2 linked regions of the Spartinivicinus marinus genome follow. The protein of the gene in region 1 binds, or shares a complex with, the protein of each later gene. Links are inferred from orthologs where the notes say so. Each region holds a gene or a part of one and is shown on either strand. Other genes may lie near its edges.

Region 1 (14,813 bases):
TGGCCAGGATGAGAGCGCTAGAGACTCAACGTTATTTAATTCGTGCCACTAATGATGGTATTACCGCTATCATCAACCCTGCTGGCAAAACTGTTAAACAACTCCCGCAATTTGACCAGGGCGTATTGACAGGAGAAGTTAAAGCAATGGCAGGAAAAACACCGTTCATGCAGTGGCAAAGTTGGCCAATTATCATTTTGACATTAGTGATGATGGCTGGGCTACTAGCTTTCCGACAGATTACCCTTCATGAAGTGTATACCAAGCAGAAAGTTAATCATGCCAGCTAAAAATAAACCAGCCTATACCACAGTATTCCTATATATTCATGCAGCGCATAGGTTGATTTACTTAGCGCACTAGCACTAGGTATAAAGCTCAAAGCAACCGGCAAACTATCACTGGTAAAACGGGTAGGCGCTGGAATTACCGTAAAGCCTGCTTTTTCAAAACAGGCTTTTGCCCGTTTCATATGCCAAGCATGAGTTACTAATAAAATCGTGGATACTTGGTTACCAAACTCTCGCCCGGAATTAATGGCATTTTCCCAGGTATTGCGGCTGCCTCCTTCTTGCCAGCGGGTAATAATGTGAAAATACTCCAAAAAATAGCGGCCCATAATGCTGGCCTCGCTTTCCATTTCAGGATCAAAAACAGCCCCACCCGCCGCCGCCAGCGGTAACTGAAGCTGCTTAACTAAATGTGCAGCATACAACATCCTTTCAAGCCCTAACGCTGACGGCGCATCTTCCCCCGAAAACTCGGCTGCCTGGGAATGTCGTCCAGCACCAAGCACTACAACAGCCTCTGCATGAAGCTGGCTATTATCACTGATATCTAATGGTTGAAAACCAGATTCAAGATGTTGCAGCAACTTATTGGCTACAAACGGGGTCGCCAGACAATAGGTAAGCAAAAATGTAACAATTAATAAAAACAAAGCCATCGTACGTCGCTTAAACCACAATATCCCTACGAACAACAACAAGACTAAATTGATGCCAGGAGGTAGCACCAATAACTTAATCATGGTGTGTAACATTTAATATTAGATCCAAAAAGTCGTCTTATTGGGAAAATATACCTAGCCTGAATACCCAAAATATAATAAAGCACTCGGGTAAATCTTTTACTTACTGTTTATACAGTGTAAAAGCTAGCAGTATAAAAAATAAATATTATTTTTACTTTAAAAAACGACAGATCAAGCTGGCATCTTTACGAAAATAAGCACTGACAATTTCCAGCTCATTATGAGACAGGTCAGGTATCTCCACCACATCGGAAGGCTTTTGGTCAGGTTTATCAACCGCTTGCCATTGTCGCGTCTGATAACCTTGCAGGGTTTTTTCTAAAGAGTCAATTAGGTGATCATAGGTTGTTTGTTTGGTTTCAGGAGTTTGTTCACTACTAGCAGGCACCACTGACTGTAACTGTTGTGGTTCATTGTGCGGGTATAAAACTCCGTTATCCCAAACCAAATGTAGTTTCATTATCCATCCCAGCTCATCATGAGCATTTACTCTATATAACCCTATTTACCGCGGGTTACAAAAACTAAGCGATAAAACTCTCTTTAGTGGCTACCACAAGAAACAACACACTAACGAAAATTTGGTTGCTATCATCCTCTTTTTCACAATTTGCTTAATATAAGGTTAGACTATGAATCAGCACTACCCGTTATCTTCTGTCTAATGTATCCTACGCTGTTTAGACTTTATCACTATTTGTTAGCAACCTTTTAGAGAAATCCCGATCATCGCAATGGAAGAACAGTATCAACCCCAGCGTGTTGAAGCCAACGCACAGGCGTACTGGAATGACAATCGTTCATTCGAAGTCACCGAAGATTCCAGCAAAGAAAAATTTTACTGCCTCTCCATGTTTCCCTATCCCAGTGGACGGCTACATATGGGACATGTTCGTAACTACACCATTGGTGATGTGATCAGCCGATTTCAACGGATGCAGGGTAAAAATGTACTGCAACCGATGGGCTGGGACGCATTTGGCCTACCAGCGGAAAATGCAGCAATTCAACATAAAGTCGCCCCCGCCAAATGGACGGAAGAAAATATTGCCTACATGCGAGATCAGCTAAAAAGCTTAGGTTTTGGTTACGATTGGTCTCGTGAATTAGCTACTTGCCAACCAGACTACTACAAATGGGAACAATGGTTTTTTACCCGCCTTTTTGAAAAAGGGTTGGTGTACAAAAAAATGGCTACCGTCAACTGGGACCCTGTAGATCAAACTGTGCTGGCCAATGAGCAGGTTATTGATGGTCGTGGCTGGCGCTCAGGTGCTTTAATTGAGCGAAAAGAAATTCCCCAATGGTTTGTCAAAATCACTGATTATGCGGATGAATTATTGGCCGATTTAGAGCAACTACCTGACTGGCCAGAGCAAGTCAAAACCATGCAGAAAAACTGGATTGGCCGCTCTGAAGGAGTAGAAATGCAGTTTCAACTGGCAGCCCCAGTTGCAGATGCCCCAGCCGATTTTTCAATTTATACCACTCGCCCTGACACCGTGATGGGTGTTACCTATGTAGGCCTTGCAGCAGAACACCCCATCGCTTTAGCGGCAGCAAAAAATAATCCTGAATTGGCCAGTTTCATTCAAAAGTGTAAACAAAACACAGTGGCCGAAGCTGATATGGCCACTATAGAGAAAAAAGGGATAGATACAGGCTTAACCGCTATTCACCCTATTACTGGCGAACCGGTTGCCGTTTGGGTAGCCAACTTCGTCTTGATGGACTACGGCTCAGGTGCAGTAATGGCTGTGCCAGGCCACGACCAGCGAGACTGGGAGTTTGCCACTAAATATGGCTTAACCATTAAGCAAGTCATTAAGCCCGAAACTGACGATTCTGAGTGTGACCTGAGCAAAGCCGCCTTTACTGAGAAGGGGGTTTTAATCAACTCAGATCAATTTGATGGCCTGAATTTCGAGCAGGCATTTGAAGCCATTGCCAACTTTCTAATTGAAGCAGGCAAAGGCAGCAAGCAGGTTAATTACCGCCTAAGAGACTGGGGTGTTTCTCGTCAACGCTACTGGGGTACACCTATCCCTATGGTTCACCGCAACAATGGCGAAGCTGTCCCAGTCCCTCTAGAGCAACTACCCGTCGAATTGCCTACTGATGTCACCTTAGATGGCGTGCAGTCACCTATTAAAAGTAATCCTGAGTGGGCTAAAACCACTGACCCAGCAACAGGTGAAGCTGCTACTCGTGAAACCGATACCTTTGATACCTTTATGGAGTCATCCTGGTATTACGCCCGCTACTGTAGTGCCAAATTTAACGATGGCATGCTAGACAAAGACAAGGCCAACCATTGGCTGCCTGTCGACCAGTATATTGGAGGTGTTGAGCACGCAGTTCTGCACTTATTATATGCACGCTTTTTCCACAAACTGCTGCGTGATGAGGGCTTAGTTAGCAGTGATGAGCCATTCAAGCGTCTGTTGTGCCAAGGCATGGTACTGGCTGAAACCTATTACCGTGATGACAAAGGCGGCAAAATCTGGATTTCACCACAAGATGTTGAAGTTGAACTTGATGACAAAGGGCGTCTGATTAAAGCAACGCATAAGGTCGATGGCCAGCCAGTTCATTATGACGGTATGAGCAAAATGTCGAAGTCAAAAAATAATGGCATCGACCCACAGGTAATTATCAGCAAGTTTGGTGCTGATACTGTCCGCTTGTTTACTATGTTTGCTGCTCCACCTGAGCAATCATTAGAATGGTCAGATGCTGGTGTAGAAGGGGCTCACCGTTTTCTAAAACGTGCCTGGAAACAGGTTTATGAACATGCAAGCCGAGGCCCAGCTGACAAGGTAAATCCTGCTGAGCTAAGTGACTCGCAAAAAGATTTACGCCGGAAAACCCATGAAACCATACGCGATATTACCAATGACTTTGCTAACCGATTAACTTTCAATACCGCTATTGCCAGGGTCATGGAGCTGGTTAATGCATTAGCAAAATTTGAGGATAGTTCCCCTCAAGGTCGTGCAGTTGCCCAAGAAGCCCTTGAAACCATGGTATTAACCTTAGCGCCAATTACACCTCATATTGCGCACAATTTATGGCAAACACTAGGCCATCAAGGAGCAGTAGTTGATGCCACTTGGCCTTCAGTTGATGAAAGTGCATTAACTCGTACCACTCTACAGTACGTAGTTCAAGTCAATGGTAAAGTCAGAGCCAAAATTGAGGTTGCTGCTGATGCTGATAAATCCAGTGTTGAGCAAACGGCCTTAACAAGTGAAAACGTGCAAAAATTTATTACGGATAAAACTGTACGCAAAGTGATTGTTGTTCCAAACAAACTGGTCAATATTGTGGTCGGCTAAGCCGACCTGTTTATTTAGGAGTAAGCTATGCGGATTACCCTGAACAACCTGTTAGGGAAAGCATTAATAACAGTGATGGCAGCCACTTTAATGACGGGCTGCGGCTTTCAACTACGAGGCTTAGTTGAAGTAGCACCACTACTATCCACCTTAAAAGTAACTACCCCTGATAATTACAGTCAGTTTAGTCGCAAGCTCGTCCATAGCCTGGAAGCTAATAATATCAGCGTGTCTGACCAAGCGCCTTATACACTTAAAGTGCTTAGCAATGAGCAAGAAAGAAAAGTAGCCAGTTTTTCTGGAAATGCTCAAGCCGCAGAATACCGGGTAAGATTAACCAATAAATACCAACTGGAAAATCGCTCTGGACTGGTAATTATTGGCCCATTCAAAGCACAAGCAGAGCGAGTATTTCTTCATGAGCCTAATAATGCAGCTGCTTCAGCAAGTGAAGAACGACTTATTACAGAAGAATTGGATAAAGATATTATCCGTCAAATTCAGCTACGCTTAGCCGCACTTAGCAACACTGATATAGAAAATGCAGAAGCAGAAGCCGAGGCAAAAAAACTAGCAGAAGAGAAAAAAAAGCAGCCTTTATAAATTAACCTTTTTGGCCTGGTAATATATCAGGCCTACAGTCCCGCCATGAAAATTCGTATTGATCAATTACCCTCCCATTTAAAACCCCTTAAACCTATTTACTTAATAGCCAGCGACGAGCCTTTACAGCAAATAGAAGCCGTTGACCAGGTTCGTGCAGCTGCCCGCAATCAGGGCTTTACTGAGAGAGAATTATTTCATGCTGAAACTAGCTTTGACTGGGACCTGCTACTTGAGTCAGCCAATGCGCTATCATTATTTGCTGATCGAAAACTGATAGAGTTGAGAATCCCTAATGGAAAACCTGGTGAAAAAGGCAATAAAGCACTTGAAGCCTACTGTCAGAACCCCTCCCCTGACAATATTTTATTAGTTATCACTCCAAAACTAGATGGCGCTATTCAACGCAGTAAATGGTTTAAAAAGCTCGACCAACTAGGTATTTTCTTACCTATTTGGCCAGTTGAGCCCAGTCGTTTACCAAACTGGCTGAAGCAGCGATTTCAACAAGCAGGCCTCTCAGCCTCCCCAGAAGCGATTGAGCTACTGACAGATCGTATTGAAGGAAACTTACTAGCTGCTTCCCAGGAAATAGAGAAGCTTAAGCTGCTGGCTATTGATGGTAAAGTCACAGCGACTCATATTACTGACTCTGTTTCAGATAGCGCACGTTATGATGTATTTGGGCTGGTTGATGCAGCATTACAGGGTGATATAAGGCACTGCCTAAGAATTATTTCAGGGTTGAAAGCTGAAGCCTCAGAAACCACGCTTATTTTATGGGCTCTCACTAGAGAGGTTCGCAACCTATCAGAGTTTAGTTACTTAGTACATCAAGGAAACTCAGTTGACCAAGTTTGTAAACAATTAAAAATTTGGCCAAAACGCAAGCCTCTCATTCAACAAGCTGCTCGACGCCATAGAGAAAAAGACTTCCGGTCAATGCTGCAACATGCGGCTGAGATTGATACGGCAATTAAAGGGCTAATCAAAGAAAATGTCTGGGATGAATTAACTCAACTGACGTTAAAGCTGGCAGGTGCTCAGATATAAAAAGATCACAAAGTTAAAAATAAAAAAGCCCTCGAAAACGTTTTATTTTGAGGGCTTTTTTTGTAATTTAAAACGCCCTTAGATAATCATATCCTCTTTGGCTTGCAGGTCAGCATGATAAGAAGAGCGAACTAGAGCACCGCTGGCCACTTTATCAAAGCCTAATGACTTAGCAATTTCTGCCAACTCTGCAAACTCATCTGGATGAACAAAGCGATCCACAGGCAAATGATGACGACTAGGCTGTAAATATTGGCCTAACGTGATCATTTCAATCTTATGCTCACGCATATCATGCATCACTTCAATTACTTCTTCTTTAGTTTCTCCCAACCCCAGCATAATGCCTGATTTGGTTGGCACATGGGGTACCCGCTCTTTGTAGCGCTTTAATAGATCCAGTGACCAGTGATAATCAGAGCCAGGGCGAATTTTCCGATACAGACTTGGTACAGATTCAAGGTTATGGTTAAACACGTCTGGTGGTGTTTCACCTAAAATATCCAAGGCTACTTCCATTCTGCCACGAAAATCTGGTACTAAAACTTCAATTTCCAGCTTCGGGCTTCTTGCTCTGGCTTCACGGATACAATCAGCAAAATGCTGGGCCCCACCATCACGCAGATCATCACGATCTACAGAAGTAATTACCACATACTTTAAACCCAGGTCAGCAATAGCAGCAGCAAGATGAGCAGGTTCACTTGCATCCAGCTGGTTCGGACGGCCATGAGCCACATCACAGAAAGGACAGCGGCGGGTACAAATGTCCCCCATGATCATGAAGGTTGCTGTACCACCACCAAAGCACTCACCTAAGTTTGGGCAAGAAGCTTCTTCACACACCGTATGCAGCTTGTGTTTGCGCAGCAACTTTTTAATACGGTCTACTTCAGGTGAAATTGGCATTCTGACTCGCAGCCAATCTGGCTTACGAGGCATGTTTTCTTTTTCAGTTGGGATTACTTTTACAGGTATACGGGCAACTTTTTCAGCACCACGTAACTTTACTCCACGCTCAACACGTACTGGCTTTTTCTTAGCAGGCGGCATTGGTTGCATATCTGTCATTTGCTAATCCCAATCTGTATTTGTTTCAGTTTGAGCAGTACTACCATGAGTCACCACCCTTGTGTACCCCAGCCGTTGTTGCAGGCCTTGCTGGATAATAGCACTCACCTCACCAAGGGTGAGCTTTGGCCTGGTTAACAACCCTGCCATATCAGCCATTTTCATACCTGCATAACCACAAGGATTAATACGAGCAAATGGCTCTAAATCCATATTCACATTTAAGGCAAAGCCATGATATGAACAGCCTCGTCTTACCCTCAGACCCAGAGAAGCTATTTTCGCACCATTAACATAAACACCAGGTGCATCAGGCTTGGCAGCAGCCTCAAGATTAAACTGAGCCAATGTATCAATTAATGTTTGCTCAATTAGTGTAACTAACTCTCTCACCCCACAGCCCAGCCGTTTTAAGTTCAGTAGTAGATAACCTAGCAACTGGCCTGGACCATGATAAGTCACTTGACCACCACGATCGGCCTGAACAACAGGGATATTTCCTGGCAGTAGCACATGCTCTGTTTTACCAGCCTGACCCTGAGTAAAAACGGGGTCATGCTCTAGCAACCAAACTTCATCAGCTGTTTCAGGCTGCCTACTCTCTGTAAACTGTTTCATCAGTTGAAACACATCAGAGTATGACTGCTGACTGAGATAGCGAAAAATAAGCGGCTGATCTGCTGGTGCTTTCATAAATGCCTCTTGTCTATAGCACCATCGCCACGCGACCACTGGCTTTTAGCTCTTCAAATATAGCTTTTAGCTGGTCTTCCCCAGTCGCAGTAATCGTGACATTAACAGCCTGGTATTTACCCTTGCGACTATCACGAATGGCTGCTTTGCCACTGAAACTAGGGTCATGTTTTTTCATAACATCAATAACAAACTGCTCAAAGTCAGTAGTTGCTACACCCATTACTTTAATTGGGTAATCGCATGGAAACTCTATTTTAGGAGGTGTCTGACTTTTATCTTGTTCAGTCATATATCAACCAGCAATGCTCTCTCGCTATGAGACTGTCGTAAAAGTTAGCGGACAAGGGTTTCTTCAAACTATTGTCCCGCTAAGGCTATTAGTTAGTGCAGATAATCTGCCTATTATACATCCGTCTAGCCAGTCAAGAAATCTTATTAGCCAGCGTTAGTGCTTACTTAAGAAGCTTTTTATTCACAATAATAAACTTTGTTTCCTATTGTAAATTTTTTTACCTAAAGCACAAGCACTCATCACTAAAGCAAAGCAAGAAACTGATTTGAGTTAACTTTAGTATGGCCATATACGAAACAGGCCCTCATTAAGAGGGCCTGGGCAAGGAGGAGGAAGGGCTAATCCGTGAATAGCTGGAAAAAAAACAGTCGTAGTTGATCCCACAGTTTCTTGAAAAAACCAGCCTCTGCTACTGACTCCAAAGCAACTAAAGGCACTTCTCTGATAAGCTGGTCATTTAAAGAAATCTTTACTGCCCCAAGTGGCTGACCTTGTTCAAGTGGTGCTTCAATTACAGCGTTAACTTCCATTTCAGCCTTTAGCGCTTTCGACTCCCCTCTTGGGATTGTCACCACTAAATCTTCAGCAACACCGACTGATACACGATTGGCATCACCTTTCCAGACAGAGACTTTTTCTAGTGAAGCCCCTGCTGACTTAACTTTTACATTTTCAAAAAAGCGGAACCCATACGTCAGCAGCTTTTGACTTTCTGCTGCCCGTGCTTTTGAGCTTTTGGTTCCCATTACCACTGAAATAAGCCGCTGATTTTCTTTTTTAGCCGAAGTAACCAGACAGTAACCAGCCTCTTTGGTATAACCAGTTTTCAGCCCATCAACTGCTGAGTCTCGCCATAATAGTGCATTACGGTTGGCTTGGCGCTTTAAAGGCTTTCCTGTACGTTTATCAACCCCATACTGAAAATACTTTTCAGAATAAACACCATACCGCTCTGGGTAGTCGTAAACAATAGCTTTTGCCAGCTTGGCTAGGTCTCTTGCTGTCGTATAGTGATTCTCTGCTGGCCAGCCAGTTGCATTAACAAAATGGGTATTAGCCATCCCCAGTTTGGCCGCAGTAGCATTCATTACATCCGCAAACGACTCTTCACTACCTGCAATATGCTCTGCCATTGCTACACTGGCATCATTACCAGATACAATAATAATTCCTTTTAGCAGGTTTTCGATTGAGACTTGCTCCCCTACCTCAATAAACATCAAGGAGCCTTTCATCTGCCAAGCTTTTTCACTAACTGTAACAGTTTCATTTAACTGCAAGTTACCTGAAGCAATTTCTGCCTCAGCTATATAAGCTGTCATCATTTTAGTTAAACTGGCAGGTGGTAGCTTTTCATCAGCATTTTCTTCCACCAACACTTCGCCAGTATCTGCATCGATTAACAGATAACTTTTTGCTGCTAGTTTGGGCGGCGAAGGAATTACAGCCAGTGCTTGGTTAGCACCTAGCAAACTAATAAGTAAAACAAAAGAAGTAAGTTTCACTGAAAAAAATTTGAAGTATTTCATAATAAGCGAAAATCAAGCTCGCTGACTTAATGTCCCCAATAAAAACCATTCAGGCCCGTTAATAAGAAATAATGCTTACAATAGCCTAGTTAGAAAGTATGGTAAATTTCTGTTTACTCATCATATCGTCCTTAGTGATAGCATACAAATTAAAATCTATTCGAGCACTACATGCGGGCTTCCCAACTTGGCATTAGCAATCCTTAATCTTAATTGCTCAAGCTGTTCAGCATCTGAGATTGGGCCAATTCGAACTCTATGTAAAGGGTGAGCAGCAGAAGGGGCGTATAATACCGTAACCGGTAGCTTAGTTAAGGTATGCAAACGTTGCTTTAATGCCTGAGCTGACTCTAGCTGACTAAACGCAGCTACCTGCAAATACATCCTTTTATTTTTGGTATAGTCATTCAATAAGCTTTTTGCCGGCGCCGTTTGGGTGGTTTTTTTGGCTTGATACTGTGGTGGAACAATGCCCTCAACTTTAACTCTGGCCGTACCATTCTTTTGGTAGTCCAGCTTCTTGGCAGCAGCATAAGACAAGTCTATCAAGCGATCTTTAACAAAAGGCCCTCTATCATTTACCCTCACAACAACTGATTTACCATTATCCAGGTTAGTTACTTTAGCATAGGAGGGCAGTGGCAACGTACGGTGGGCAGCTGACATACCATACATATTGTATGTCTCACCTAAAGCCGTTTTTTTACCATGGAATTTAGTGCCATACCAAGATGCTACGCCTTCAGCTGTATAACCAGTAGCTGACTTTAACGGGTTATAAGTCACTCCAAGCACTTTATAAGGGCGGCTCTTAGTTTTTCCATAATGTGGGCGAGGTACTGCATCAGGAACCCTCGCAGCATCAAAGTCGCCTTTAGGTGCTCCATCCTTTTCAATAGAAGGATTAAAAGTACAGCCTGCCAGCCATAAGACAAAAATACTCAGTACAGAAAAAAACCAAGAGTTTTTTTTCAAGTTAAACATGCCGCCATTTACCTTGCTTAAAGTCAGTTATCAACAAAAAACCACTACAGTTTTAAGTATAACTCACCCTTTAGAGTTTGATTGATTTAACGCTAATCGCTCAGTTTTAATTGCTTGCCCTAATTGGTAAACAGCCATTGCATATAATGTACTGTGGTTATATCGAGTTATAACATAGAAGTTGGGTAGTGTTACCCAATGCTCTACACCTTGTTTTCCAGTTAACTCTATAGCTCTTGCTTTTGTTTTATCTACAACAGGTGTGGCAAACTCCCAGCCCAGAGACTTAATCTGACTTATTGTTTTTTGTGGCTCTAGTTTTGGTTGTAATGCTTGCCGGTAGCTTTTCCCTGATACTTTTGCCGTTGCCAGTACAGGTTTACCTGTTTCCCAGCCATGAGATTTAAAGTAATTAGCTACACTACCAATCGCGTCTGTAGAGTTTTTCCAAATATCAACTTTCTTATCATTGTTAAAATCAATTGCAAACTTTCTAAAACTGCTGGGAATAAATTGCGGATAACCCATGGCTCCAGCATAAGAACCTTTGAGTGCTAAAGGATCTATGCCTTGTTCACGACTCATCAGTAAAAAATTTACAAGCTCCTTGCGAAAAAACGGCCCTCGCTTCGGGTGCTCAAAACCCAGTGTTGATAATGCATCCATTACCCTGAAACGGCCTGACTGACGACCATAAAAAGTTTCTACGCCAATAATCGCTACAATAATCTCTGCTGGAATACCATATTGTTGCTCAGCTCTAGTTAGTGCCTGCTGGTTCTTTTGCCAGAACTCCACACCACCTTTAATTCGTTTATTGGTTAAAAAGATTTCTCGATACTCACCCCAGGTTTTGGTTTTTTCTGCTGGGCGACTCATTGCATCGAGTATTGACTGCTTTCTTTCAACCTTGGCAAACAAGGTTTCCAGTGTGTTTCGGCTGAACTGGTGTTTAGCTTCCATTTCAGCAACAAAGTGTTCAACCACTTGCTTATCAAAAGCAGTGGATGTTGTCTGCTTAGCCATTGCCCCTAATGATAAAAGGGGAAGAGTAACCATTAAAATTGCTTTTTTTACCAAAACCATACCACTCAACTCAATCAATCTTGTAAGAACTAAGCTGATAGCTCAACTGAAAAATACTGTTTCTTATGACAGCAAAAACAACAAAAAGCTCAGCTGGTTTATTTTTTAAACAACCTTTTTCAAGCAGCTATGTTTAAATAACTATTTTCAAACAACAATACTTGCTTGTTAGGCTATAACTGTAAACTGTATAAGCAAACTTGTTACTTTAACTGCCTTATAGTTTAGGAGACGCGATTTACTATTTTATTCTAGTACTAGCAATTTATTTCTAGTGCTTAATAAGCACTATGTGGTCCGGCCTAGCAGTGTTCGATGAGTGTGAATTGACATTAAAATACCAAAACCTGCCATCAGAGTAACTATTGAGGTCCCCCCCCTACTCACTAATGGTAATGGTACACCAACCACTGGCAGCAATCCGCTAACCATCCCAATATTTACGAAAATGTATACAAAAAAAGTGAGAGTCACACTACCTGCTAACAGTTTGCCAAACAGTGTTTGTGCTTTAGCAGAAATAATAAGTCCACGTGTAATAATAACAGCATAAATACACAACAATAGCACAACGCCAATTAGCCCAAACTCTTCCGCTAATACAGCAATAATAAAGTCTGTGTGGCTCTCAGGGAGAAAATCAAGATGCGATTGGGTACCTGCTAACCAGCCTTTTCCATGTATTCCACCTGAGCCGATGGCTACTTTTGACTGAATAATGTTCCAACCAGCTCCCCAGGGATCTTTTTCAGGCTCTAAAAAAGTTAACACTCGCTGCTTTTGATACTCTCGCATGACAAAATGCCACATCACATAAACAGCAGGTACAGCAAGCATTACAGCTCCAAAAATAAAGCGCCAGCGCAAGCCTGCGAGTAGCAACACAAAAAAACCTGCCGCTGCTACTAACAACGATGTTCCCAGGTCTGGCTGCTTCGCAATTAAGCCTACTGGAATGGCTACCAACAGCAATGTACCTATAACAGCTCTAAATGAAGGAGGAACGATATGTTTTGATAGAAACCAAGCAACCACAATTGGCATGACCAGCTTCATAATTTCAGAAGGCTGGAACCGCACACTGGACATACCCGGTACGGCAATCCAGCGCTGAGCACCTTTTGCACCTGTGCCAAACAACAGTACTGCAACAAGCAGTGCTAAGCCGATTAGGTATACCCAAGGAGCCCAGCGACAAAAAATACGAGGGGGCACTTGGGCAAACAAAGCCATCACCACAAAACCAATAGCAAGATAAATCGATTGCCTGGTCATAATAGATTCGCTTTGACCACTGGCACTAAATAAAATGAATAAGCCCCCCGCTGTTAACAATAACAGAGCACCCAGTAAAATTGGATCAAGGTGGAGCTTAAACCAAAACCCCGGAGGCTTGCTTAGCTGCCCATGGGTAACAGAGGACAGTTGTCTTACATATTCTGGACTCATTCAGGCTTACTCACCGCTAATCGCTGCTCTGCCAACTTGGGTAACAAATAAGCATCTAGCACTTTACGAGCAACAGGTGCTGCAGCAGAACTTCCCCCGCCTCCATTTTCGACAATAACCGCTATCGCTATTTGTGGATTTTCAATCGGTGCAAATGCTATAAATAAACCGTGATCATGGTGGATTTTTTTTAGTTTTTTCGCATCATAACGCTCATTTTGTTTAATCCCAACCACTTGTGCTGTCCCTGTTTTTCCTGCCATGGTGTATTGTAAGTCTTTGCCTATTCGGTAATTAGCAGTACCACGGGGATCATGAACTACTTTACGCATGGACTCATTAACGAAATCCCAGTAAGCTGGGTTAGACACCTCTATTGATTTTGGAGCGGTAGGTAACTCTCGTTTTATTTCTCCAGAAGCGGACTTAAGTAGTTTGGGTTGAATCCACTTACCTCTATTAGCTATCACAGCTGTTGCCGTTGCTAGTTGTAGTGGTGTGGATAGCATATAGCCTTGGCCAATTCCACTAATTAAGGTTTCTCCAGGGAACCAAGGCACTCCTTTAACACCCTCTTTCCACTCACGAGACGGTATCAACCCCGGCCGCTGCTCAGCAACATCCATTGCTGTACGTATACCTAAACCAAACTTAGTTAAATAATCATGTAAATCATCAATCCCCATATTTAAAGCTAAGTCATAAAAATAAGTATCATTAGATACATAAACTGCTCGCTCCAAATTCACCCAGCCATGACCTCCTCGCTTCCAGTTTCGGTATAAACGAGGCTTATTGGGCAGTTTATAGTAACCAGGATCAAAAATTTTATAGCTGGGTTCCCTTACACCCAAGTCTAAAGCAGCTAGTGCCAGCATTGGCTTTATAGTTGAAGCTGGAGGATATTCTCCTAACGATGCACGATTATATAAAGGACGATCTGGGTGGTCTCTTAAAGCACTATACGTTTTATAAGGAATACCAGAAACAAATAAATTAGGGTCGTAAGCGGGCTGACTAACCATAGCGAGTATCCCACCTGTTTTAGGCTCAATTGCTACAATAGCTCCACGCTTACCAGCCAACGCCTCATACGAAACTTGTTGTAAATAGCTATCTAAATACAGAGTTAAATTAACCCCTGGCTGGGGATCCTGCTGGTTTAAAACTCTTAATACACGGCCTCTAGCGTTTGTTTCAACTTCCTGATAGCCCACCTGACCAAGCAGATCCTCTTCATAAAAACGTTCAACACCGATTTTTCCAATTGAACGCATTCCGCTATATTTTTGAGGATCAAGCTGCTTTAACTCTCTTTCATTAATTTTTCCTACATAACCAACTGCATGAGCAAAAGGTTCTGCTTGTGGATAAAAGCGAACCAGCTGGGCTTCGATCTCAACACCAGTGAAACGCTGTTCATTCACAGAGATAATGGCTATTTCTTCTTCTGTTAAACCATGCTTTAGTGGCACTGGCTCATAGGGAGCACGCCTTTTACGTAAGCGTTTATAAAAACCCTGAATTTCTTCTTCTGAAATGTTTATTAGTGTAGCCAGGTCACGCACCGTAGCATCTAAATCTTTGATGCGCTCTTTAATTAAAGACAGGTTAAAGCTTGGCTTATTATCCGCCAGCAATATGCCATGAGTGTCGTAGATCAAGCCTCGGGTTGGTGG
Region 2 (14,907 bases), 3.7 Mb from region 1 along the record:
TACGACAACAGTAGGATTTTGCGCAACCTCATCAGGCATACTAACTACATCGACACCACTGTCTTTTTTATAAGCTTGATAGTTTGATTTACCCGTCAGCTGGATAAAGCCGCGACCACGAAAACGCCAGCCATCACCACTGTTTTCATTGCCATTTCCCATGCGATTAGCATAAACTCGGTTGGCTATTTTTTCAGGGTTTCGGGCATACTGGCTAGCCAGATTGTCGTTGGGGAAATATTTACCAAACACCTGTATTAACGCGTCTTTACTGTAATTTAAGTTTTCACTGACATAGCGTAACCCACCACTTTCATGGGCAATTTGGGCAATAAAGTGGGCAATTCTCAGTGGTGTATTGATTTGATATTTATGAAGACAGCGATTAATTGCAGAACAGTAATGAGACAAAGTTTCTGCTTTAGTGCGGGGGAGAATCTTTTCTAGTTGTGACAAGCTAACGAGACTATCAGTCTCTGCTTCTTCGGTATCCACTGCATTTTTTACTGGCTGTTGCTTGACTGGTTGTGTTTGCTCTACATCAGGTATAATCAATTGTTGACCGATTTCTAGGCGATTAATGTCATCTAATTTGTTAGCTTTGGCGATTTCTGGATAGCGCATGGCATCACCGTAATATTGCTTAGCAATTCGCCCTAAGGTATCACCTGCTACTACCGTGTGCGTTAACATGTCAATGTCCTCCCTGGTTATCTCAGCAATACATCAGTCCACTGCTGTTGTATTTATTTGTTTGCGGTCCATTGATTCTTTTACATCATTATTTAATTGACCTGAATTGGATTAGCAGTGCTGAATTTACTGTTAAGCATAGACCTTATTTCTAAAACTGGTTAACTGGGCGAAGTGCTAGTTGATGTGATCTTTAGCTTGAAAAACAGCGGTTGTAGGGTAAAAAGCATACTCCAAACGGCTGGTATACCTATTAAACAAATCCATTGCATTTTAAAGAAACCCATTGAGTTGGGTTTCTTTCAGGTTTTGCTTGCTTCAGTAAGAGGTTTTTAATGTGTACGTTTAATAGGAAATTCTCGGGTGGCTTTCGATGAAATATTGGGTAGCTCACAATGGGTAACTTGCTGGCGGATAAACTGGCGAGCTAAGGGTAAGCTGGCAAAGTAAAAAGGTTGATAGCGACAGCTACGGGTATGGTCACGGTATTCAACATACACTACCCATAATGGCTTGCTATGACGCTTTGGTTGCTTAATCCACAGCTGGCTGGCCCAATAATAGAGCAGACAGTGATATTGTTGATGCTCAACATGACCAGCGAACTCAGCAAGTTCCTGTTGAGAGGTAATATCAGCAGGTTTGGGCAAGGGAGCAAAGGCACTTGCGCTATTGTGCTGAAAGAGGTGTTGATTGATCATCGTGTTCTCCTGCTACTTAAACAGAGAACTGACGTTTGGTTTGAGAGAGCCTATTTAGTTGCCTAGCCTTGATGCACGATTGCATCTCAATTGGGCCGTGGCCACATCTCCGTCACCGGAATCCACCTTGCTTAGGTTAGCAGGTTGGCAAGGACGTCAGTCCTATTCTTGATGTATGTCGATTCAGTTGGTAATAAGTTAACGTCTACATTTTTCTGTTAAGAGTCACTGAGTACTGCTTATGTCTTAAAGCTTTTTGTCTCTTGATTAAGGCGTTATGCCTATATTTTTATGTTAGCCAATGGCTATTTACCCAGAGCTCAATATAGTCAAACTTGATGTATAAAAATAGCACCAGTAGTCAATATTGTGAGGCTATTAAAGCAGTATCAATCTTGCAACTCAAGTATCCTTTCGTCTGATATCTGATAATAGAAATGACTTAATAATTAGGTTCTCCCTATTATCCTACAGGTGCACGTCCCTTAGTAAAATTTTAGGCGTAAAAGCAAAGTTTGATATACTGAGAAGTTTTATCTGTTGCGGTAGTAAAGTAGTATGCAACATCTCATCAATCAGCGACTTCAGGCAGCTAAATGAGCTATCAGGTATTGGCCAGAAAGTGGCGGCCAAAAACATTTAAAGCAATGGTTGGACAAAATCATGTACTCCAGGCATTAATTAATGCACTGGATCATGGCCGGTTACACCATGCCTATTTGTTTACTGGCACGCGAGGGGTAGGAAAAACTACCATTGCTCGTATTTTAGCCAAATGTTTGAACTGTGAAACGGGTATTAGCTCGGAGCCTTGTGGCCAATGCTCTGCTTGTCAGGAAATCGATCAGGGACGTTTTGTTGACCTATTGGAAGTAGATGCGGCATCCCGAACCAAAGTGGAAGATACCCGCGAACTGCTGGATAATGTGCAGTATGCCCCGACCCGTGGTCGTTTTAAAGTGTACCTGATTGACGAGGTACATATGCTGTCGGCCCACAGCTTTAATGCATTGCTTAAAACGCTTGAAGAACCACCGCCCCATGTAAAATTTTTGCTAGCAACGACTGACCCACAAAAATTACCAATCACGATTTTGTCTCGGTGTTTACAGTTTGGCCTAAAAAATATGCCACCAGAGCGGATAGTCGACTACCTGACAACAGTACTGGAGGCTGAACAGGTGGGTTATGAGTCAACAGCGCTGTGGCAAATAGGTCGAGCTGCGGATGGCAGTATGCGAGATGCACTAAGCTTGACGGATCAAGCCATCGCTTTTGGTAATGGCCAGGTGACAGAAGATAAAGTCGCTGCCATGTTAGGTACGATTGATCAGCGGCAGGTCTATCGAGTGGTAGCAGCATTAGCCAGTCAACAACCTGTTGCAGTATTAGCCGCCGTTGCACACTTAGCAGAATTTGCTCCTGACTACGCCAGCGTACTTGCAGATATGCTGTCGGTACTCCACCGGGTTGCGTTAGCGCAAATGGTACCGGATGCTGTCGATAACAGTCAGGGGGATCAGCAGCAGGTTTTGGCACTCGCAACAGCCATGACGGCAGAAGATGTGCAACTATTTTATCAGATAGGCTTGCAGGGGCGACAGGATTTAGCGATTGCGCCAGACCCGCGCTCAGGGTTTGAAATGGTGTTGTTGCGGATGCTGGCTTTTCGCCCTCAGCAGGGGCCGGTAATACCACCTACTCAGCCACTACCTGGTAATGAGGCCTTATCTACTACAGATAAACCTCATGATCTTGGCTCTCAGCCGAATCAAACCAGCAATGTTTCAACCACCAATACTTCAAGCAGTGCAAGCCATGTTGAAGCGACTACTCAGCCTGAGCAGTCCACTGAGCCACAGCCGTTAGAGACATCTCCTACACACACTGAATCAACCATTTCTCAACCGGCAGAAGACTCAACACCAAGCAATTCAATAGAAGATGCGTCTGCTAGTGCTGTACAAGTACCAGTGCCTGCTGCACATGACCCAGTTGTTGCCGAGCCTCCTAGCCAGCAAGTGACAGCTCAACCATCAAGGGCCTTGAACCCGGTGGCAACAGTCAATGAGTCGGTGGCTGAATTAGAAGCTTATCAGCAGTATTCTGAAGCGATGGTGCCAGACTACGAATACTCCACAGCCAGTGCATATCAGCAATCATCATCTGTTGTAGAGCCGCCAGTGACAAGTGCTACTCCAGCAGCTATCAAAAATCCTAAACAACCAGTGCCAGGGGTTGCCGCAAATACAGTAGATATACCAGTAGCGAATACCTCTGCACTTAAGCAGGCCATTGTGGATGAAAGGGAGCATGCTGCGGACTTAACTGTAACAGTGGCTCCTACTGGAACACCACTATCGACTACAGAAATGGCTGAACCTGCTCCCTCGGCGACTATGCTTAAAGAAGAGGTAGCAAAAACATTTACTTTGGACACCGTACAGCCGACAGACTGGCCACAGTTATACTCTCAACTGTCAATCAGTGGTGCAGCCAATGCCATTGCCCAGCAAATGGAGCTGGTCGAAATAACTGCTGGACGTTGGTATTTCCGCATTGCCAAAGAACATACTGTATTACTGAATGACAGTCAGATTCAGCGGGTGAGCCAGGCGCTATCGCATTATTTTGCCACTGAAATTCAAGTTTCACTTGATCAAGTGGTAGCAACTAAAGCGGAAACGCCAGCGGCTTATCGTGCCCGGAAGCGTCAGGAGCGACAAACTGCCGCAGAACAAAGTATTATTAGCGACCCAAATGTGCAGGCATTAATGCAGCACTTTTCTGCTACAATCGTCGAAAACTCAGTAATGCCTATCGACTCTTAAGCATTACTGGTATTGAGATTGACTTACATGAGGTTTTTATATGTTTAAAGGTGGTATGGGCAACCTAATGAAACAAGCCCAGCAGATGCAAGAGCAAATGCAAAAAGTGCAAGAAGAACTGGCTAATGCTGAGGTGACGGGTGAGTCTGGTGCAGGGTTGGTTAGCATTGTGATGACAGGCCGCCATGATGTTAAGCGAGTGAGTATTGATCCTAGCTTGCTGCAAGAAGATAAAGAAATGCTCGAAGATTTAATTGCAGCGGCGGTTAATGATGCAGTACGTAAAGTAGAAAAAAATAATCAAGATAAAATGGCCAACCTAACAGGTGGTATGAAATTACCTGAAGGTTTTAAGTTTCCATTTTAAGCCGTCAATGAGTTAGGGGGTAACACACACTTGTGGTGCCCCTCTCGTGCATTAGTCGACAGTTACAGCACACCTATGTCTTTTAGTCCTTTAATTTCTGAATTAATCGCTGCATTTCGCTGTTTACCCGGGGTAGGCCCCAAGTCAGCTCAACGGATGGCATTGCATTTATTAGAGCGTGATCGGCATGGCGCATTGCAACTATCCTATAGCTTGCAGCAGGCAGCCAATCAGGTAGGCAATTGCCAGCAATGCCGAACCTTATGTGAGACAACTCTTTGTCCCATTTGTAGCAGTAGTCGTCGGCAGCGAGAAACTATCTGTGTCGTTGAAACTCCTGCTGATGTATTGGCTATTGAGCAAGCAGGGGGGTTTAGCGGTTTATATTTTGTGCTGATGGGACACTTGTCTCCACTTGAAGGGATTGGTCCGGAGCAGCTGGGCTTGGATCAGTTGATTCAACGGGTAAAGCAAGACCAGGTTGAAGAGTTGATCTTAGCCACTAACCCTACTGTAGAGGGAGAGACCACCGCTCATTATATTGCTGACCAGCTTCAGGGACTACCGGTTAGCATATCAAGAATTGCGCATGGGATTCCGCTGGGTGGTGAACTGGAATATGTTGATGGTGGAACGTTGGCTCATGCATTAGCTGGACGTAAGCCCTGGCTAGTCAATGACTGATAGATTCCACTCAACCATTTCTCCTCTTTGGATTACGACCAATGAGGCCTTAGCCCAACATGCATTTGCCTGGTTAGAGCAGTCTCATTTAGCGTTGGATACTGAGTTTTTTCGTTGCCAGACGTTTTATGCTAAGCCTGGCCTGATTCAGCTAGCAACGGCTGAGCAGGTATTTTTTATTGATCCATTACAAGTCACTGATTTCGAACCTTTAGCTAAGGTGCTTGCAGCCTCACACGTCATCAAAGTGCTACATGCTTGCAGTGAGGACCTGGAAATATTTCAACAACTAACAGGGACACTCCCGGTGCCCTTGTTCGATACTCAGCTGGCCGCAGCATTTTCAGGATTGGGGCCATCGGTGGGCTATCAACGCCTGGTTACTGAGCTGTTGGGTATTCAGCTTGCGAAAGATGAAACACGCTCAGACTGGTTGCAGCGTCCGCTATCAGACGCGCAAATCACATATGCTGCACTAGATGTACACTACTTGTGGCAACTGTACCAGCCCCTGGTGAGCCAACTGAATAAGCTGCAACGGCTTGATTGGTTACAACAAGAGTGTCAGCAGCTTATTGAGCAGGCGGCTAATCCGCAACCACCAGAGCAGGCTTATCAACAGGTTAAACTAGCCTGGAAGCTGCGACGTAGCGAGCTGGCTATTTTGCGGAAGCTGGCAGCCTGGCGGGAAAAGGAAGTGAGAAAGCGGGATATACCTCGTCATCGTTTTTTGACGGATGATCAGTTATGGTGGCTTGCCAGAATTAAGCCCCGCAAATTGGTGCAACTGGATAAAGTGCGTGGGATTCGTAAAGATCAGGTAGCCCGCGAAGGGCGTACGATTTGTGGCATTATCGCTAAGTCATCGGCAGAGCCCGCAGACCGCTGGCCTAAGCGGTTGCCTAAGCCTTTGCCAAAATCGAGTAAATCGTTAATTACTCAAGTTAAAAAGCTAGCAGCAACGGTGGCAACAACACTTAGCCTGCCACCGGAATTGGTAATTAGAAAAAAACAGCTAGACGCATTAATCAGAAGTGGTTTATCCGATGGTTATTTTAACTGGCCTGAAAACTTACAACCTTGGCGTCGTGAGCTGCTGGGCGAGTCGCTACTGGTAGAATTAAGACAACTAGCAAAACAACAGCAATGTATTACTGTTATGAACAAACAAATTGTTTCTATATATAAAAGCCCTAATAAAGATGAAATGTATTTATATGTGGCAAAACAGGCGAAATTATCTGAAGTGCCTGAGGCTTTATTGCAATTATTTGGTAAGCCAGAACATGTGCTGGACTTGTTGCTGACTCCAGAAAAATCACTATCAAGAGCTGATGTTACTCAGGTGATGAAAGCAATTGATGAAAAGGGGTTTTATCTACAGATGCCACCTGCTAAAGAAGATTATCTGATTGAGTTACCTGAAGAGTTTTTATCTAAAGGAGACCCTGTGTAATGGCTAGGCCATTACCTTTTTGGCAGTCTAAACCTCTGTCGGCAATGAGCCAGACAGAGTGGGAGTCCTTGTGTGATGGTTGTGGACTATGTTGTTTGCATAAACTGGAAGATGAAGATGATGGAGCGGTTTATTATACTCAAATCAGTTGTCGTTGGTTAGACCATCAAAGTTGTCGCTGTCAGGATTATCAACATCGACGACAGCAGGTACCCGGTTGTTTGGATGTTCGGGCAGCCCAACCACAAGTATACGACTGGTTGCCTCCTAGTTGTGCTTATCGGTTATTGGCTGAAGGGGAGCCTTTACCCGTCTGGCATCCATTGGTCAGTGGCAATCCTGATTCAGTGCATCAAGCAGGAATTTCGTTACGCGGGCAAATGGTGGCCGAGCATCAGGTTAAAGAAGAGGATTGGCCTGACTATATTATTGCAATAGGCTAATCAATGGCTTGTTGCTAGCAGTGATGTTGAGAAAATAAATAGCATGTAAATTACACTATTTAAAGTAGACCAGTGCCGAAAAAAATAGAGTAAATAATATATTTATTCAATAATAGTAGGGTTTATCTGTAAACAAGTTGTTGTATACCCAATCCTCACTTCAGTAATGACGACTCTCACGGAATAACAAAGCCTGTTTGACCCTATGGGAATATTACTTCTAGACTTGAGCAGAATTCATCTTCTTAAGTAGGAAAAAAATAATGGCACTGACATTCGGTGGGCGTCGTTTAGTGGCGCTTATTTTAACTTGTTGTATAGCACTGCTCTCAATTCAAAGCACGATGGTGCGAGCGGGTATGGTAGGTACTGATCAGGTCATCGCAGAAGAGCAGCACCAGGTAGATAAAGAAGCCCTGTTGAGTATGCTTGAAGAGGACGAAGTAAAGGAAAAGCTTCAAGCGCTAGGAGTACCAGAAGAACAAGTGAAATCACGAATTGATGCAATGACGCCTGAAGAGCTTGCACAATTCAATGAAAAATTAACTGAGCTGCCTGCGGGTAGTGGCGTTGCCGGTGTGATTGTCTTGTTTTTAGTGGTCTTTATTGTAACCGATATGCTGTGTGCGACGGATATATTTACCTTTGTACGCTGTATTAATTAAATAAGAAAATAGTGGCAAATTTTTTTCGATCCTTACTGCTCATCTCTTATGCCCGGCACTTGCTGGGCATTTTTATTTTATTGGTATTAACGGGTTGTGCCAGTAATAATTTTATAAAACAAATGGATGAGTTATCTGCTGATCGTTTTGATGCTGACAGCTTTTATCAAGTAGAACTTGAGCAGGTCCCCTTTTTTCCTCAAACCGAATATCACTGTGGACCTGCTGCTCTGGCAACCGTTTTGAACTATTGGGATGTGCCAGTGGTGCCAGATGATTTAGTGGATGAGGTCTACACGCCAGCCAAACAAGGTAGTTTTCAGATTGAGCTGGTGGCCGCTACGCGTCAGCGTGGTTTATTGGCTTATGAAATGAAAGGTTCTTTACAACAGTTGTTGGCTGAAATTACCGCAGGGCATCCTGTGTTAGTGATGCTGAACTTGGGTTATAGCTGGTATCCACAGTGGCATTACGCGGTCGTTGTAGGGTTTGAATGGTCGGAAAAGCAGGTAGTGTTGAGGTCAGAACAACATAAGCGCTATAAAATGCCATTAGCCTTATTTGGGAAAACTTGGAGTAGGGCCAGCTATTGGGGGTTAGTTGCATTACCTCCTGACAGGCTGCCGGCAACAGCTAATCCTCTTACATACCTTAAGGCTGCGCAATCCCTAGAGCAGGTCAGTCAGCGTAAAGCGGCGATTATGGCCTATCAAGCCGCATTAAAAACCTGGCCTCATCAACCCATTGCTTTGTTAGGGTTAGGCAATATCTATTATGCTAATCAACAGAGACAACAATCGATAGATACTCTCATGACTTTGGTAAAGGAGCACCCTCTGCACACGGTGGGCTGGAATAATCTAGGTTATGCCTTGGCGACGAGTGGCTGTCAAAAAGCAGCACAGCAAGCGTTAACCTGTGGGTTGACTGTACAACCTAAGAATTCACAACTGCTGGCTACCCAGCAAGAGATTCAAGCACTAACAGTAAAAAGGCTGCTTAAGCAATGCCCTAAAGTAGAGTGTGACCGAAGTCGTAAGCCTAACCAACAGTAATCAAAACTAATCCCCTAAAATATTATTTAATTTGTTTATAATGACCTGACGGGCCTCTTTGATTATGATGAGCAAACTTTTCTTAAACTAAGCTGTATAATTTATTATCGGTATGGATCCAAATCATTATTTTTACGGTTGGATGATTTATTTAGCGAGTGCCTTTGGCTGTTTTTTAGTCTGGGTGCGAATGACAAGATCATTAAGCCGCTTTCTAAAAGGGTTGTTACGTGGAATTGTGGCAGTTGCCTTATTTACTCCATGGTATGTTGATAACAACCAAGACTACTTAGCACCTGCTGGCCTGGTGGCCTTATATGATGCCTTAACCAAAGGGGCGGAGTCAGCCTACCGAGCAGGGCATGTGGTTGCTGTGGCAGAGCTACTGATGTTTGTTTTGCTGTTAGGGCTGTTCATTATTCTGCCATCTCCTAAAGCCAAGCGAACTAAATCGAAAACAGAGGCACAAGACAAGCGTAAGCCTGCTACTCGTCAACAACAAACTAAGCAGAAAAAACGTACAAAAAGCACCCCTCAACAATCTAAAGAGCGGATTACCCCAACGATTTAGGGCATCTAATCATTTCGCTATCTCTTGTTTTTCGCAGAAGCTGAGAAATATGGGAGGGAGGGTATTCTGGAGCAGAAGAGGAATACCCTACTATTTCACACTTATTCTCCAAAGCTTTTTAGCGAGACCGCCTAACTCTTAAGCCTCACTATCCGCTTAATCGTGCCATTTACAATAAAACTGCTATAACTTAATGGTGGTACCAGATATTTTCCTGTGCTGATCGGTTATATACAGCAGCTACTTACTGCTGGCCTGAATACAACAAATTGTAACAGGCATAAAAGCCTTGAAGGTTTGGATGTTCATTTGAGCGGCGATATGTATAAGACTCTATGAATCTGAAGCGTTGGCACAGACTGGTCATTAGTCACTATTGCAAGGAGCTGGCAATGACTCAAAGGGCTGGGTCTATCATCCTGGCAAGCGTATTTAATTCACGCCTAGAGGTTGTGAAGTTTATCATTTGCACGCTAAGGCAAGGTGGCTGGGCATTTATTCCATTTTTATTCTTACTACTCTTTCACTTTGTAGCTGTTAATGCTGTATTTGCAGAAGAATCTGATCAATCGTCTGCCGCTAAAGTGGCTGCTGCAGATGTACGCATGCTTGTGGATATTTCAGGTAGTATGAAAATTAATGATCCACAAAACTTACGAGTGCCTGCAATAGAGTTAATGGTTGAATTATTACCAAAAGGCAGTAAGGCGGGAGTATGGAATTTTGGTCAGCATATCAAACCACTGGTCCCTTATGCAGACGTTAATGACCAATGGCGACAACAAGCAAGACAGCAAGTAGAGAAAATTAATTCAACAGGGCTATTTACTAATATTGGAGAAGCCCTCAATGCAGCTGCATTTGATCGTAATACTCAGGCTAAACAGCCTCGTCATATCATCCTGCTAACTGACGGCATGGTGGATATTGCAAAAGACCCAGATAAAAACAAGGCCGAACGTGAGCGAATTATTACTGAACAAATTCCAATACTCAGTCAGGCTGGTTACACGATTCATACTATTGCTTTATCCAGTAATTCTGATCGAGAGTTAATGGATACTCTGGCCATAGAGACAGGTGGATTTTCTTCAGAAGCCAATGATGCTGAAGCATTAACCAAACTGTTTTTAAAAGCCTTGGAGCAAACCGCTCCAGCGGAGCAAGTGCCATTAAAAGATAATAAATTCTTGGTGGACTCCAGTGTTGAAGAATTTACTTTACTGGTCTTTAAACCCCGCCCTGAAGCGGTTACCCAACTACTGTCACCTGATCAAACACGCTATTCCAAAGACAATACCACTGATGATATTAAATGGCATAGTACTGATCAGTATGACTTAGTCACTGTACAAAAGCCGTATGAAGGTGAGTGGTTGTTACAAGCAGAACCTGACCCTGATAACCGGGTTACCATTGTTAGTGACCTGAAATTAAAAGTAAAAGAAATCCCCAGTAACTTATTTTTAGGGCAGGAAGTAGAGCTGGACTTTTGGTTTGAGGAACAAGGCAAAACGATTCTTAAACAGGATTTTTTACAGGTTATTCAAGGCAGTTGGCGAGTATATCAAACTGCAAAACTGATCAGTGAACAACCGGTAAAAGGAGAAGACTCTGTCAAAGAGGGGCACTTTACTGACCTGCTTAAGCCATTTCCAGAATTAGGGGATTACCGGATTGAGCTGGTTATTGATGCTAATACGTTTAATCGCCGTTATGCGAAGCTCGTATCGGTACGTCAACCATTTAAGATTGAGAGTGAGCTGCTCACTGACGATGGTCAAGATAAGTACCTAGTGGTAGTGAAACCCCGTAGTCAGTCGATTGATAGAAAATCATCGAAAGTAGTCGCCCAAGTGCGTTATCCAGATGGCACAAAACAGCTTCGTCCCGTTCCCCTTTATAAAGATGGCCGGAGTTGGCGATTTTCCATTGAGCGTTTACAGCAAGGTCAACACAAGGTTTTTTTTAATATTAATGCACAAGCGAAAGATGGTCAGTCGCTGAAAATTGAAACAGCCCCAATTATATTGAATTATCCAGAAACACAAACAGCGACAGCAGAAGCTGGGGTTACTCCTAAGCCAGAACCAGAAAAAGCTGAACAAAAAATAGAGCCAGAAGTGGATACGAGCACTGAAGCGGAACAAGCGCCTGAGACTGAAGAACAGTTGGACACTGCAGAAGAGCCAGAGGAGGAGGCTGAAACAGCAGAAGATGAGTTAGGCTGGATTACTTATGCAGGGATAGCTTTGGGCAATATATTGGTGTTGGGTGGGTTATTTTTTGCCTATAAAAAACTCATAAAGAGCGGTGATGAAAAACTTGAAGATGAGGAGGCTGAGTCTGGTAAGGAAGGGAAAGAAAATGAAGAAAAGCCTGCGGTTGATGAAAAGCCAATAGTTGAATTAGAAGAACCTGATGAGCTAGAGCCGGAACCAGAACCAGAACCAGAACCAGAACCAGAAAAAGATCCTATGGCAGAAGATGATGATATGGAAATTGAACTACCTGCCGATGACCTTGAAGACTTAACGGCCAGTGAACCAGTGGCTGGGGAGGAAGAGCCGCCTCCTGCTCCACCAGAAACCATGGATGAGGAGCAAGCTGAAGCCAAGGATCAGTTAGATGAAGATGATATTCCTACCGAAGATCCTGAAGATTTACTGAATGAAGATTTTGACTTATCAGGTGGAGATGAGTCGGATGAAAAAAAAGATAAACCTGAATAAATCAACCGTCGTTTATTAACAGCTCCCTTTCCTACTCATTATACTCAAAGCGTGGGGTGTATCATGGTATAGTAGGTAAAAGTGTTTACTTATCCATCGCTGCTATAGGCGAATTACTGGCGTTATACGTGAATTTTTAGGGTTATGTGCGAATTATTAGGTATGAGTGCCAATGTTCCAACGGACATTTGCTTTAGTTTTACTGGTCTTATGCAGCGAGGAGGGCGCACTGGTCCCCATAAGGATGGTTGGGGCATTGTGTTATATGAAGGAAAAGCGATTCGGGAGTTTCGTGATAGCCAGCCAAGTTACCAGTCCGCAGTAGCAGAGCTGGTAAAACAATATCCTATTAAAAGCTGTATTGTAATTAGTCATATTCGACAAGCTAACTCTGGGCGAGTTTGTTTGGAAAATACACATCCTTTTATTCGAGAGTTATGGGGAAGAAAGTGGACTTTTGCCCATAATGGTCAGCTAAAAAAAGCAAAACAAGCGCTTCCCTTATCATTTTATTTACCCGTGGGGACCACTGATAGTGAACATGCCTTTTGTTGGATGTTAGCTCAAATAAGACAACAGTTTCCTGTAATGCCTGAGCAGCCAGAGCCTATATGGCAGGCTATTCATCAATTGTGTTGTCAACTCAATGAATATGGTGTGTTTAATTTATTATTAAGCGAGGCTAATTATCTATATGCATTTTGCTCGACGAAATTATCTTGGTTAACACGGCGAGCACCTTTTGCAGAAGCGATATTAAAGGATGCTGAGCTGAAAATTGACTTTCAAAAAGAAACCACCCCTAATGATGTTGTTACTGTGATAGCAACGGAACCGCTCACCACGAATGAAACCTGGAATACCTTAGAGCCGGGAGAGTTAGCAGTATTTCAGTTGGGGGAGTTGGTATCTACAATTAAAGCAAAAGAATAATTTGCAGCACTTTCTTAATCCAGGACCTTTTCAACTACCTCTCTATACTCTTCGTGCAAGGTTGCTACAAATAAAGCGAGTGTCTGATATGGAATGTTCTGTTACGCCATATCAATTAGTTTTTGTGGCGGCCTATTTTACTGCCATTGCGTTCAATCTGACCATTCGCTACAGTAGCTTGATAGAAAAGTGACAGGCTTAAAAGGCTTTAGATTAAAAAGATAGCTGGTATAAACACAATGAAATTTTCAAGTACCAAGGAATATGTAGCGGCGGATGAGTTAACGATGGCAGTGAATGCAGCCATTGCTCTCCAGCGCCCGCTGTTGATTAAAGGGGAGCCCGGCACCGGAAAAACTATGCTGGCAGAACAGGTGGCTAAGTCATTAGAACTACCGTTGATTCAGTGGCATATCAAGTCTACCACTAAAGCACAGCAAGGGCTGTATGAGTATGATGCAGTCTCTCGTTTAAGAGACTCTCAGCTGGGTGATGAACGGGTACATGACATTAGCAATTACATTGTCAAAGGTAAGCTATGGCAGGCCTTTGAGTCAGACCAGCCAACAGTGTTACTCATTGATGAAATTGATAAGGCGGATATAGAGTTTCCCAATGACCTATTATTGGAGCTGGATAAAATGGAGTTTTATGTGTACGAAACTCAACAGCGCATTGCAGCAAAACACCGGCCTATCATTATCATTACCAGCAATAATGAAAAAGAATTACCTGATGCATTTTTAAGGCGTTGTTTTTTTCACTACATTAACTTCCCTGATCAGTCCACCATGCGCCAGATTGTTGAGGTTCACTATCCTGGTATTGCGGCAAAACTGGTGACAGAAGCCATGGAAATCTTTTTCTCGTTAAGAGAAGTGCCAGGCTTGAAAAAGAAGCCGTCAACATCAGAGCTGATTGATTGGATTAAGCTACTAATGGCGGATGAAATATCCGTTGATATTTTACGTGATCGTGATGCCAGTAAGGCTATTCCACCCTTGTATGGGGCATTGGTAAAAAATGAGCAGGATGTGCATCTGCTGGAGCGACTAGCTTTTATGGCACGTAGAAAGCGGTAAACGGCTATGTTAATCCAGTTTTTTGAGGCGATTAGAGCAGAGAAAATTCCCGTAACTATTCGGGAATGGCTAGATTTGCTGGCTGCGCTGGAAAAGCAGGTAGTCTTTGCTGATATTGATCAGTTTTATTATTTGGCGCGTACTTGTTTGATTAAAGATGAGCGTTATTATGACCGTTTTGACCAAGCGTTTGCCCATTACTTCAATGGGCTTGATGACTTAACTAAAGCGTTAGAAACGCTTATCCCTGATGAATGGTTACGGAAAGCCTTTGAACGGCATTTGTCTGAGGAAGAAAAACGACAAATACAGTCTTTAGGTGGTTTGGAAAAACTACTGGAAACCTTTAAAAAGCGTCTAGAAGAGCAACAAGAACGGCATCAAGGAGGAAACCGGTGGATTGGCACTGGTGGTACCTCACCATTTGGTGCGTTTGGCTATAACCCTGAAGGTATTAGAATCGGTCAACCAGGTTCACGACATCGACGGGCGGTTAAAGTGTGGGATCAGCGCCAGTTTAAAAACTTAGATGGTGAGGTTGAGTTAGGCACCCGCAATATAAAAATGGCTTTACGGCGGCTTCGCCAGTTTGCCAGGCAAGGCGCAGCTGAAGAACTTGCGTTAAATGATACTATCCGAGCCACTGCTGAAAAAGGTGGGTTATTGGATATTAAAATGGTGCCGGAGCGACATA

The links.
Region 2: the proteins of holA (region 1) and dnaX are in contact, whole or in part, in a cryo-EM structure (PDB 8GIZ), measured with the Escherichia coli proteins. The link is inferred for Spartinivicinus marinus from one-to-one orthologs.

The regions. Positions count from the first base shown.
Region 1 is NZ_JAPJZK010000001.1:1,560,493-1,575,305, forward strand. The notes cover bases 4,196-7,023. They hold holA (DNA polymerase III subunit delta), read left to right. Parts: upstream 4,196-5,019; coding sequence 5,020-6,027; downstream 6,028-7,023. Other genes in these bases: leuS (leucine--tRNA ligase), read left to right, coding at 4,196-4,371; OQE68_RS07205 (LPS-assembly lipoprotein LptE), read left to right, coding at 4,399-4,974; lipA (lipoyl synthase), read right to left, coding at 6,106-7,023. In the rest of the region: lnt (apolipoprotein N-acyltransferase), read left to right, coding at 1-290; OQE68_RS07190 (YdcF family protein), read right to left, coding at 287-1,030; OQE68_RS07195 (hypothetical protein), read right to left, coding at 1,185-1,493; more of leuS, read left to right, coding at 1,768-4,195; more of lipA, read right to left, coding at 7,024-7,098; lipoyl(octanoyl) transferase LipB, read right to left, coding at 7,102-7,791; OQE68_RS07225 (HP0495 family protein), read right to left, coding at 7,805-8,083; OQE68_RS07230 (D-alanyl-D-alanine carboxypeptidase family protein), read right to left, coding at 8,425-9,591; OQE68_RS07235 (septal ring lytic transglycosylase RlpA family protein), read right to left, coding at 9,772-10,599; mltB (lytic murein transglycosylase B), read right to left, coding at 10,663-11,685; rod shape-determining protein RodA, read right to left, coding at 11,974-13,134; mrdA (penicillin-binding protein 2), read right to left, coding at 13,131-14,813. UniProt on the Escherichia coli protein: Part of the beta sliding clamp loading complex, which hydrolyzes ATP to load the beta clamp onto primed DNA to form the DNA replication pre-initiation complex.
Region 2 is NZ_JAPJZK010000001.1:5,275,065-5,289,971, forward strand. The notes cover bases 1,686-4,607. They hold dnaX (DNA polymerase III subunit gamma/tau), read left to right. Parts: upstream 1,686-1,990; coding sequence 1,991-4,225; downstream 4,226-4,607. Other genes in these bases: OQE68_RS23715 (YbaB/EbfC family nucleoid-associated protein), read left to right, coding at 4,266-4,592. Also shown: OQE68_RS23700 (LysM peptidoglycan-binding domain-containing protein), read right to left, coding at 1-693; OQE68_RS23705 (hypothetical protein), read right to left, coding at 1,026-1,394; recombination mediator RecR, read left to right, coding at 4,668-5,276; rnd (ribonuclease D), read left to right, coding at 5,269-6,732; OQE68_RS23735 (YcgN family cysteine cluster protein), read left to right, coding at 6,732-7,175; OQE68_RS23740 (PA2779 family protein), read left to right, coding at 7,439-7,840; OQE68_RS23745 (PA2778 family cysteine peptidase), read left to right, coding at 7,852-8,895; OQE68_RS23750 (hypothetical protein), read left to right, coding at 9,086-9,466; OQE68_RS23755 (VWA domain-containing protein), read left to right, coding at 9,859-12,198; OQE68_RS23760 (class II glutamine amidotransferase), read left to right, coding at 12,343-13,131; OQE68_RS23765 (AAA family ATPase), read left to right, coding at 13,371-14,213; OQE68_RS23770 (vWA domain-containing protein), read left to right, coding at 14,220-14,907. UniProt on the Escherichia coli protein: Part of the beta sliding clamp loading complex, which hydrolyzes ATP to load the beta clamp onto primed DNA to form the DNA replication pre-initiation complex.